3 regions of the Enterobacter sp. SA197 genome follow, and region 1 is predicted to be linked to each of the others. Evidence: predicted binding sites of a transcription regulator. Region 1 holds the regulator's gene; each other region holds the start of a gene.
The links. Region 1 encodes LexA, which represses DNA repair genes until DNA is damaged. Its sites were predicted from a motif close to TNCTGTATGTACATACAGNA; they were not measured.
Positions count from the first base shown of each region.

Region 1 (3,281 bases):
GTGCCGCCGCGCAGCATCGCCTGGATGGTCATCGACAGGGTACCGGTTTTCGGGTCCAGCAGGCGACCGGTACGCGAACGTCCGCCTTCCACGAAGTATTCGACCGAATAACCACGCTGGAACAGCTCGCCCAGATATTCACGAAACACGGTAGAGTAAAGTTTGTTGCCTTTGAACGAGCGGCGAATGAAGAACGCGCCCAGACGGCGGAAAATCGGGCCGGCAGGCCAGAAGTTCAGGTTAATACCAGCCGCGATATGCGGCGGGACCAGCCCCTGGTGGTAAAGGACGTAGGAGAGCAATAAATAGTCCATGTGGCTGCGGTGGCAGGGCACATAAACAATTTCATGGCCATCATGGGCCAACTGGCGCACACGCTCAGCGTTGTGCACGTTAATGCCCTGATACAGACGGTTCCAGGTAAAGCTCAGGATGCGATCGGAGAGACGAATCATCTCATAAGAGAAGTTTGCCGCTATCTCTTCCATCAGGGCGATGGCGTTTTGCTGCGCCTTGTCATGAGAGATTTTTTTGCTGCGCGCTTCGTCTTCTACTGCACGCGCAATTGCCTTGGAGGCCAGCAGTTTGTTAAACAGATCCTGACGGGCAGGCAGGCGCGGGCCAACCGCAGCCAGACGCTGGCGAGCGAAATGCATACGCGCCACACGGGCCAGCTTCTGCGCGATGATTTTATCCGTACCGTGCTCGGTCGCCATGCGGCGTAACGAGACCGGGGGAGAGAAGCGTACAAAGCTGTCACGGCCAAGCCAGGAGACAGCAAAGAATTTCTGGATGCCATTGAGCATACGCAGGGGGGGATTCACTTCACCCTTCTCGCGGCCCGGTGAGCGGCCGAACATCATCGAAACCGGCACCATCTGCACATCCAGATCGGGATGGCTACGGTGCACATCGAGATAGTCATGGAACAGCTTGATAGACTCTTCTTTCGGCGTGTACCAGGTAAACACCCGTGGTCCACCGTGAATGAAGATGTATCGCGGGAGCTCCGCTCCGTCGATCACCAGCGGTTCTAACGGGTCCGGCAAATCATGTGCCAGACATTGTGCACGTAACGTGAGTAAGTCAGCCTTAGAGTTATAAGGCAAAACGTACATAATAGGGCGTGAGGTATCGAGCCCCAGCTCCTGCGCAGGTTCCGCAGGGATCGACTTACTTTTTACCAGTACGCTTAATGGTAAATTAAGTAATTTGTAGTAAATTCGTGGCCAGCCGGACATAAAGGATGTGAAGCCTCTGGTTAAAAATGCCATTGCGCCGCAAGAATATCAGAAAGCGCGCACAAATTCTTTGTACCTCTATAACCTTACATAGAGATCGTTGTTCATTACATAAAAAGGTTCTTTTAATGGCCAATAATACCACTGGCATTACCCGCATCATCAAAGCGGCGGGTTATTCATGGAAAGGCGTACGCGCAGCATGGATCAACGAAGCTGCTTTCCGCCAGGAGGCCGTTGCGGTCATTCTGGCAATTATTATCGCCTGTTTCCTTGATGTTGACGCCATCACCCGTGTATTGCTGATTGGCTCAGTGGTTCTGGTGATGATTGTTGAAATCCTCAACAGCGCTATTGAAGCCGTGGTTGACCGAATTGGCGCTGAATTTCATGAGCTGTCCGGGCGCGCGAAAGATATGGGGTCGGCAGCGGTGTTGATGGCCATTCTGGTTGCGATCTTTACCTGGGTTTCGCTGTTGTGGAGCCATTTTCGATAAAGCTTCAGGATTTGCGCTAACTGCTGGTTTTTTGCGTAATTTTGGTTTCAAAATCGCCTTTAGCTGTATATACTCACAGCATAACTGTATATACACCCAGGGGGCGGAATGAAAGCTTTAACGGCCAGGCAGCAAGAGGTGTTCGATCTTATCCGCGATCGAATCAACCAAACCGGTATGCCGCCGACGCGTGCAGAGATCGCGCAACAATTGGGGTTCCGTTCCCCAAACGCAGCGGAAGAGCATCTGAAAGCGCTGGCGCGTAAGGGTGTACTTGAGATTGTCTCTGGTGCCTCTCGTGGCATTCGTTTGCTGCTTGAAGTGGAAGATGATGCAGGTCTGCCCTTAGTCGGGCGCGTCGCGGCGGGCGAGCCTCTTCTGGCCCAGCAGCATATTGAAGGCCATTACCAGGTTGACCCCTCTCTGTTCAAACCTAATGCTGATTTCCTGCTGCGCGTTAGCGGGATGTCGATGAAAGACATTGGCATTATGGACGGCGACCTTCTGGCCGTGCATAAAACGCAGGATGTCCGTAATGGTCAGGTAGTGGTCGCCCGTATTGATGACGAAGTGACGGTTAAACGGCTGAAAAAGCAAGGTAATACTGTTCAGCTCCTGCCGGAAAATAGCGAGTTTTCGCCTATCGTGGTTAATCTGCGCGAGCAGAATTTTACCATTGAAGGGCTGGCGGTTGGCGTGATCCGCAATGGCGAATGGCTGTAACTTACTTTTATGAGCCGTGATAACGCATACAGTTATCGCGGTTTATTTGCTTTTATTACAATAACTTAAATCCCCCTCGTTCTCTGCCGCATTCTTTTTTCTCCTCAATGTCTATTCTTCAAAACAGCGTATGGATGGTTAAAAATTCCGAATAAATCCACCGCATCGTTATCCCTGACTACAATTATTATCACGTTCAGCACATTAAGAACGTAATAAATGGATGAATACTCGCTATTCAAAACCGAACGATGAGGAAATGATTATGAATAAAGACGAAGTCGGCGGTAACTGGAAACAGTTCAAAGGTAAAGCGAAAGAACAGTGGGGCAAACTGACTGACGATGACATGACCGTCATCGAAGGTAAACGCGATCAGCTGGTAGGTAAAATCCAGGAACGTTATGGCTACCAGAAAGATCAAGCGGAAAAAGAGGTTGGTGACTGGGAAACCCGTCACGATTACCGCTGGTAGTCTTAAAGCCCTCTGAACAGGCATTTTAAGAGACTACCCTGCCCGACGGTACATGGACGTACCACTCTTCTTTCTCCACCCGCCCAGAGCCCGTGCTTAACGTGGCTTTTTCTTGATTAAAATTGAGTGATCGTGGTGGCAGTCGCCCTGATGGCGGCAGGCTTCCACTTCAGCGCAACGGGCACACAGGCCATGCGCTTCAATAACATTATGGCGCAGGGCAAAGCCTAATTTTGCGGCGAGCATGTGCATGATATCTTCCACACCTTCCGCTTCTTCCTCTTTGACCACCCCGCAACGATCGCAGATGAACATCGCCGAAGTATGGGTCGGCTGGTCAAAAAG
Region 1 is NZ_CP096393.1:348,249-351,529, forward strand. It holds gene plsB (glycerol-3-phosphate 1-O-acyltransferase PlsB) at 1-1,241, opposite strand, end outside; gene M1D91_RS01620 (diacylglycerol kinase) at 1,370-1,738, shown strand; gene lexA (transcriptional repressor LexA) at 1,847-2,461, shown strand; gene M1D91_RS01630 (CsbD family protein) at 2,727-2,936, shown strand; gene zur (zinc uptake transcriptional repressor Zur) at 3,033-3,281, opposite strand, start outside.

Region 2 (3,281 bases), 140 kb from region 1:
CTGTTCAGCGCATCGCGCAGCAGTGCGAGCTCTTCACATTTCTGTAGCGCGAAGGCAAACCAGCTCTTTACCTCGGCATCAAGACGCGTTTCTACGTTCAGATCGATGGGGCTATGCAACAGCGAACAGGAAGGGGCCACCCATAGCGGACGTTGGCCGTTGATCACCGCAATTTGTGCATATTTCTCTGTAAGATCGGCACGCCAGACGTTACGACCGTTAATCAGGCCTGCCGAGAGCAACCAGTCAGAGGGCAGGCGCTCATGTAGCCTCACAACGTCATCGTTACCGTGAACAAGATCAACGTGCAGCCCCTGTACCGGCAGCGCCGTAATGGTGTCCAGGTTAGGGGTGACGCCCTCGAAATAGGTCGTTAACAACAGCTTCACCTGCCCGGACAGCGCGTCGTACGCCGGTTTGAACGCATCCAGCCACACCTGTGGCAGTTCCAGTACCAGCGCAGGTTCGTCAATCTGTACCCACTCAATGCCGCGTGTTGCCAGTTCAGCCAGTACCTGCTGGTAGACCGGCAGAATATCGTTCAGCAGGCTCAGGCGATCAAAGGGTTCACCTTTGACTTTACCCAACCACAGGTAAGTGACCGGGCCTAACAATACAGGTTTAACTCTGTGGCCCAGCGCCAGCGCGTCGTCCACTTCCTCCAGCAGTTGCGTCCAGCGCAGACTGAACTGTTGGCCTTTGACGAACTCCGGCACCATGTAGTGATAGTTGGTGTTAAACCACTTGGTCATTTCCGCTGCTGCTGCCGGTTCACCGGTGGGCGCACGGCCACGACCCATGCGGAACAGCGTATCAATATCGATAGCACCGTCTCTGTTCTGATGACGAGCCGGAACATTGCCGAGCAGCAGGCTGGTGGTCAGAACGTGATCGTACCAGGCGAAGTCGCCCACCGGCAACAGGTCAATGCCCGCCGCTTTTTGCTGCTCCCAGTGACGGGCACGCAGTTCGCGGCCAACCGCCAGCAGCTCTTCACGGGAAAGGTTGCCCGCCCAATAGCTCTCTTGCGCTTTTTTCAGCTCGCGACGCAGACCAACGCGAGGAAAACCGAGGGTGTGTGTGATAACTGTCATTTGCGCTTCCTCTAAGTCATTGTCAATACGTTAGATTTTGAATTCAGGGCAGGCAGCACGTTTGCTTATTTCCGGGAGCTTACTGAAGTAAGTGGCCGGAGCAGGTAAACGCAGCCACCGCGTCATAAATTTAAAAGACGACGGATTTTAGACGTCCAGATGTTTACACATCTATAATCAAAAGGTACTGTATATTCCTCAAGCGCAAATTTGTCATGCCGGAGTGAAGGACTTTCATGATCGAAATTAAACATCTGAAAACGCTGCAGGCGTTACGCAACAGCGGTTCTCTCGCGGCGGCGGCGGCATCGCTGCACCAGACTCAGTCCGCCCTTTCCCACCAGTTCAGCGATCTGGAACAGCGCCTGGGCTTCCGGCTGTTTGTGCGTAAAAGTCAGCCCCTGCGCTTTACGCCGCAGGGCGAAATCCTGCTGCAACTGGCAAACCAGGTGCTGCCACAAATCACCAGCGCGTTGCAGGCCTGCAATAAACCGCAGCAAACACGCCTGCGCATCGCCATTGAATGTCACAGCTGTATCCAGTGGTTGACGCCGGCGCTGGAGCGTTTTCATACCCAGTGGCCGCAGGTGGAGATGGATTTTAAATCAGGCGTGACCTTTGACCCGCAGCCAGCCTTACAGCAGGGCGAGCTGGATCTGGTGATGACATCGGACATTCTGCCGCGCAGCGGGCTGTACTATTCGCCGATGTTTGATTTTGAAGTGCGGCTGGTGCTCTCGCCTGACCATCCTCTTGCTTCACGGGCGCGAATCGCACCGGAAGATATTGCCGCCGAAACGCTGCTTATTTACCCGGTGCAACGCAGTCGTCTGGATATCTGGCGTCACTTCCTGCAACCGGCAGGCGTCAGCCCGTCGCTAAAAAGTGTGGATAACACCCTGTTATTGATTCAGATGGTGGCGGCGCGGATGGGGATTGCCGCACTGCCGCACTGGGTGGTGGAGAGTTTTGAACGCCAGGGGCTGGTGGTGACAAAGACGCTGGGAGAAGGCTTGTGGAGCCGGTTGTACGCCGCCACACGCGATGGTGAGCAGCGTCAACCGGTGACCGAGGCGTTTATTCGCTCAGCGCGGAACCACGCTTGCGACCATCTGCCGTTTGTGCGGAGCGCGGAGCGACCCACTGTCGATGGACCCACAGCGAGGCCATTATCACCGAGCCACCAATAATAAAGCTCGGCCAGTGGGGCTGCTCCTGCCAGATGGCAAGGTTAACCAGCAGCCCGGCCGGAACGTGCACATTATTCATGATGCCAAGCGTACCGGCATCCACCTGCGTTGCCCCGTAGTTCCACATGAAGTAGCCAAGCCCTGACGCCACCACGCCCAGCCAGATCAGCACGCCCCACTGTACGTTGGTGGTTGGCAGTTTTTGTGGATTTCCCAGCGCAAACCAGGCGGTCACCGCCACCACAAACGCACCGAGGTAGAACCACGCAAACGCGTTGTGCTGCGGCATAGGACGGGTTTCCATCAGGCGTTTATAGCCCACCATGCCGATGGCGAAACTGAGGTTGGCAAGCTGAACAAACATCAGCCCTGTCCAGAAGTGCTCACTGACTTTGTCATAACGAATAATCGCCGCTCCCACCACCGCCAGCAGCGCACTCAGCGCATAGCCCCAGCGCAGTTTGCGTTTACTGAGCAGATCGTAAATGAGGGTGATATAAAGCGGCGTGAAGACGGTGAAGAGCAGGAACTCCGAGACTGTCAGGTAGAGGTAGGCCCGGAAGCTGAACAGGTACATAATGCCCAGTTGGAGCGCCCCCACCAGCATATACAAACCGATTGTTTTAAAGGGTAGCCCGCGCGTGCGCAGGAAAGGTAAAAAGACCAGCGCCGCCAGCCCGACGCGCATCAGCACCGAAAAATAGCTGTCAACATGCCCGGCAAGGTACTCGCCAATCAGGCTAAAAGAGAAGGCCCACAGGATCGTGGTAATGATGAGAAGCGCCACAATGAATGTCTCTCTGGATAAGGAACACCCATTGTAGCGGAGTCTTTGGTTGACAACTGGTCAATAAATAACCCTATCGTCACTCAAGAAAGAGTTTGCGTAGATAATGTGGGACAGCGTTGTCGGCGTTAGTACCAATCACTTCCAGCTCCGGGTGCAGATCCTTCAGGCGCTGATGGGCGTTGCCCATGATGCATCCTTTGCCCGCCA
Region 2 is NZ_CP096393.1:212,635-215,915, reverse strand. It holds gene metE (5-methyltetrahydropteroyltriglutamate--homocysteine S-methyltransferase) at 1-1,094, opposite strand, end outside; gene metR (HTH-type transcriptional regulator MetR) at 1,331-2,284, shown strand; gene M1D91_RS01020 (carboxylate/amino acid/amine transporter) at 2,172-3,071, opposite strand; gene yigL (sugar/pyridoxal phosphate phosphatase YigL) at 3,151-3,281, opposite strand, start outside.
Region 2: metR (HTH-type transcriptional regulator MetR) is a predicted target of LexA. The motif match lies at 1,280-1,299, and genes of this name have one in related genera.

Region 3 (3,281 bases), 1.4 Mb from region 1:
CGCAGGCAGTGATGGCGAGTCATCGATATACTCATCGCCATATCGGCTGTGCTGGCTGGCAGCAAACTGCTGAGCCAGCTCCTGCTGTTGCAGGATATCGGCTTCATCATCACTTACCGCATCATGCTGAGGATGTTGTTCTGCACGCGCGCGCTCTTCAGCCATACGCTGCGAAGGTAGCTTAATACCGTAGGACGCCAGTTCACGGCGGGTCGGTACACGTACGCGGTTCGGACGGGGCAGCTGTGGACCAATTCCTTCCTTCACCTGCTGTCGCGGCGCCCCGCCTTCAGCAAGACTGAAGAGCGGGTTAACCGCCTCCGGAGCAGAGGCATGTGATACGCCCGAGACGGCGGAGACGGCCGCTGCGGTCACGGGCGCAGCCGCAGGTGCAACTGTCGGAGCGGGAGTGACAGGACGCGGTGGCTCCTGAACGGTTTCGGGAACCGGTTGATACCAGGCCGCAAGCTGCTCGCGCTCACGGGCCCGCTTCTCTTCAACTTCTTCAAAATAATAAAGCGGTGGACGGGAATGCTTAACCTCTTCAGGTTCAGGCTCTGGTTCCGGCTCACGAGTAGGTTCAGGGGCAGCGTAGGCTGGCTCAGGCAGAGAGGTCTGATACTCCATAGGCTCGGTGACAACCGGGGCCGTAGGCTGCCAGTCGCTCTCCTGCGCTGGCACCACTTGCGCGGACACCGGACCAGGCTCGGCTGACGCCTGAGAAGCATAAGGCTCAGGGATCGACTGCTGCCACGCGGGGGGCTGCTCCGGAGCATAATCTGCCGGGGCTGCTGGAGCCGCATAAGCCTGAGCAGCGGTCATTTCCGTAGCTGCCGCGTTAAGGGGTTCGGTCGCCCGATATCCACTCAACAGCGGGTCGTAGGCCTCTTCTGCGTGCGTCGCCCGATTACCCGAGAACAGTACATCGTCAGCATCCGCCGGAACACCGCGTGCGGAGTATTCAATCTCTTCAGCGCCATCGTCATCCATGCGTTTACCGGAGAAGAGCGCTTCATCGGTTTTACGTCCCATCGGATTACTGAATTTTTCCGCCACGCTCTTGCGACGAGCCAGTGCCCCTCGCATGATGCGAGCACGACGCGACTCTCGGGGCGCACGGGATGGGACGTCATCGTCTTCATCCTCTTCATACTCATCTTCATCAACCCAGGTGTCGTCACGTCGCGTACGATTGCTGGCGAAGGTCAGGATGCTGAGGATCACGCTGCCGATTTTTTCTGCGATAGTCACCCAAGACCAGCCCGTAAAGAGCGTAAGGCCTGCGGCCCAAACGCACAGCAACGCAATGGTTCCGCCGCTGCTACGTAACAGTGGCTGCAGTGTGGTGCTGAGCAGACTGCCAATCACGCCGCCAGAGGCAAAGTACCAGATATCATCGGCATTTATTGCTGCAAGGCCGCATGAGGTAAGGATCAGCGCCAGCGCGCCAATTAACCGCAGCGAAACCGCGAAATAATCGATGTAATCTTCATTAGCACGGTGGCGGTAAGCGAACCAACATCCACCGATAATAATGACCGGGATGGTGTAAGCCATAATGCCGAAAATGAAGAACAGGGTGTCTGCAAGCCACGCACCGGGTTGCCCACCTAAGTTATGGATGGGTTCATGCCATGCAGTCTGAGACCAACTGGGATCGGACGGGTTAAAACTTATAAGTGCCGCCATCAGCCAGATGGCAAACAGAGAAACGAGGATCAGCAACGCCTCAAGGAGTCGACGCCCGCTGCTTAGCTTGGTAAGTGTGACTTCTTTGTCTTCTGTGTATTCCTGGCTCAAGTAAGGCTCTCCAGCTAAAACGGACAACAGCGCCGGGAAGCCCCGGCACTGTTGCTGTATGGATTAACAGGAGTGTAATCAAAAAAAGCTGATTTTGCACCTGTTCCGTATTAGCGCGTCTTGATAACCAGACGATTGCTTTGTTTGACTTCTTCCATCACCACATAGGTACGGGTGTCATTGACGCCTGGCAGTCGCAACAGGGTTTCCCCTAAAAGCTTACGATAGGCCGACATATCTGGCACACGTGTTTTCAACAAGTAGTCGAAATCGCCAGAAACAAGATGACACTCTTGAATTTCTTCAAGTTTTTGTACAGCGGAGTTAAATTGCTCAAACACATCCGGCGCGCCACGATTCAGAGTAATCTCAACAAAAACCAGAAGTGATGCATCCAGATAATGTGGGTTCAGCAGTGCTGTATAGCCCTGAATGAATCCCTGTCTTTCCAGCCTGCGCACGCGCTCAAGGCACGGCGTGGGAGAAAGTCCCACTCGTTTAGAAAGCTCGACGTTGGAAATACGCCCATCTTTTTGCAATTCGTTCAGGATATTACGATCGATGCGGTCGAGATCTTTGCCAGGGCGCTTCTTGCTATCTACCATTATTATTGTCTCTCTGTATTCCTTCCCTACTCCTGTCTTGACCCTGTGCACTTCACTGTTCAGAGTCTTTGCCCGTCGCTTTATGTGTAACGTGTTGTGTAACGCCAACACCACATAATCCCAGGGTCTGTATTAAGAAGCCGGTGCCTGAAGGCCACTATCGACATCACGGATGGCATCTGTCCACACCATGCGTAGATTTCGCTAGCCCGGTAAAAATGGCATTTACATGCATGATTTTGCATCACGCGCGAAACACTGCTTTTTTTCTTCCTTTGATGTTTTCGCAAATGCGCAGGGGATTGTCAAAGCAAAACATCTTTTTTTAGTACAACATGCCAGATATTCATCATCGGGGTCCCGTAATACTCATTTTATCCCCTTATAAGCGACCGATTTTCAGTAGAAATTATTATATTTGAAATCTTCCCTTGAACTTTGCCATCGGCTTTGTCTATTACACATATCGTTAACAAAACCGCTGCACTCTTTTTTTACGCTTACAAATTCCCTACAATCCGACTCAATGTATGCAAATAAAAATGAGGATTTCATGGGTACGGCCAAACACAGCAAGCTGCTTATCCTGGGTTCAGGCCCCGCGGGTTATACCGCTGCGGTCTATGCTGCACGCGCAAACCTGGAGCCGGTATTAATTACAGGTATGGAGAAAGGCGGTCAGCTCACCACCACGACCGAAGTGGAAAACTGGCCTGGCGATCCCAATCATCTGACCGGGCCGTTGCTGATGGAGCGCATGCACGAGCATGCCGAAAAATTCGATACTCAGATTCTGTTCGACCACATCAATAGCGTTGATCTTCAGAACCGCCCCTTCCGTCTGACCGGCGACAGTGGCGAGTACACCTGTGATGC
Region 3 is NZ_CP096393.1:1,789,061-1,792,341, reverse strand. It holds gene M1D91_RS08185 (DNA translocase FtsK 4TM domain-containing protein) at 1-1,800, opposite strand, end outside; gene lrp (leucine-responsive transcriptional regulator Lrp) at 1,911-2,405, opposite strand; gene trxB (thioredoxin-disulfide reductase) at 2,959-3,281, shown strand, end outside.
Region 3: M1D91_RS08185 (DNA translocase FtsK 4TM domain-containing protein) is a predicted target of LexA. The motif match lies at 1,853-1,872, and genes of this name have one in related genera.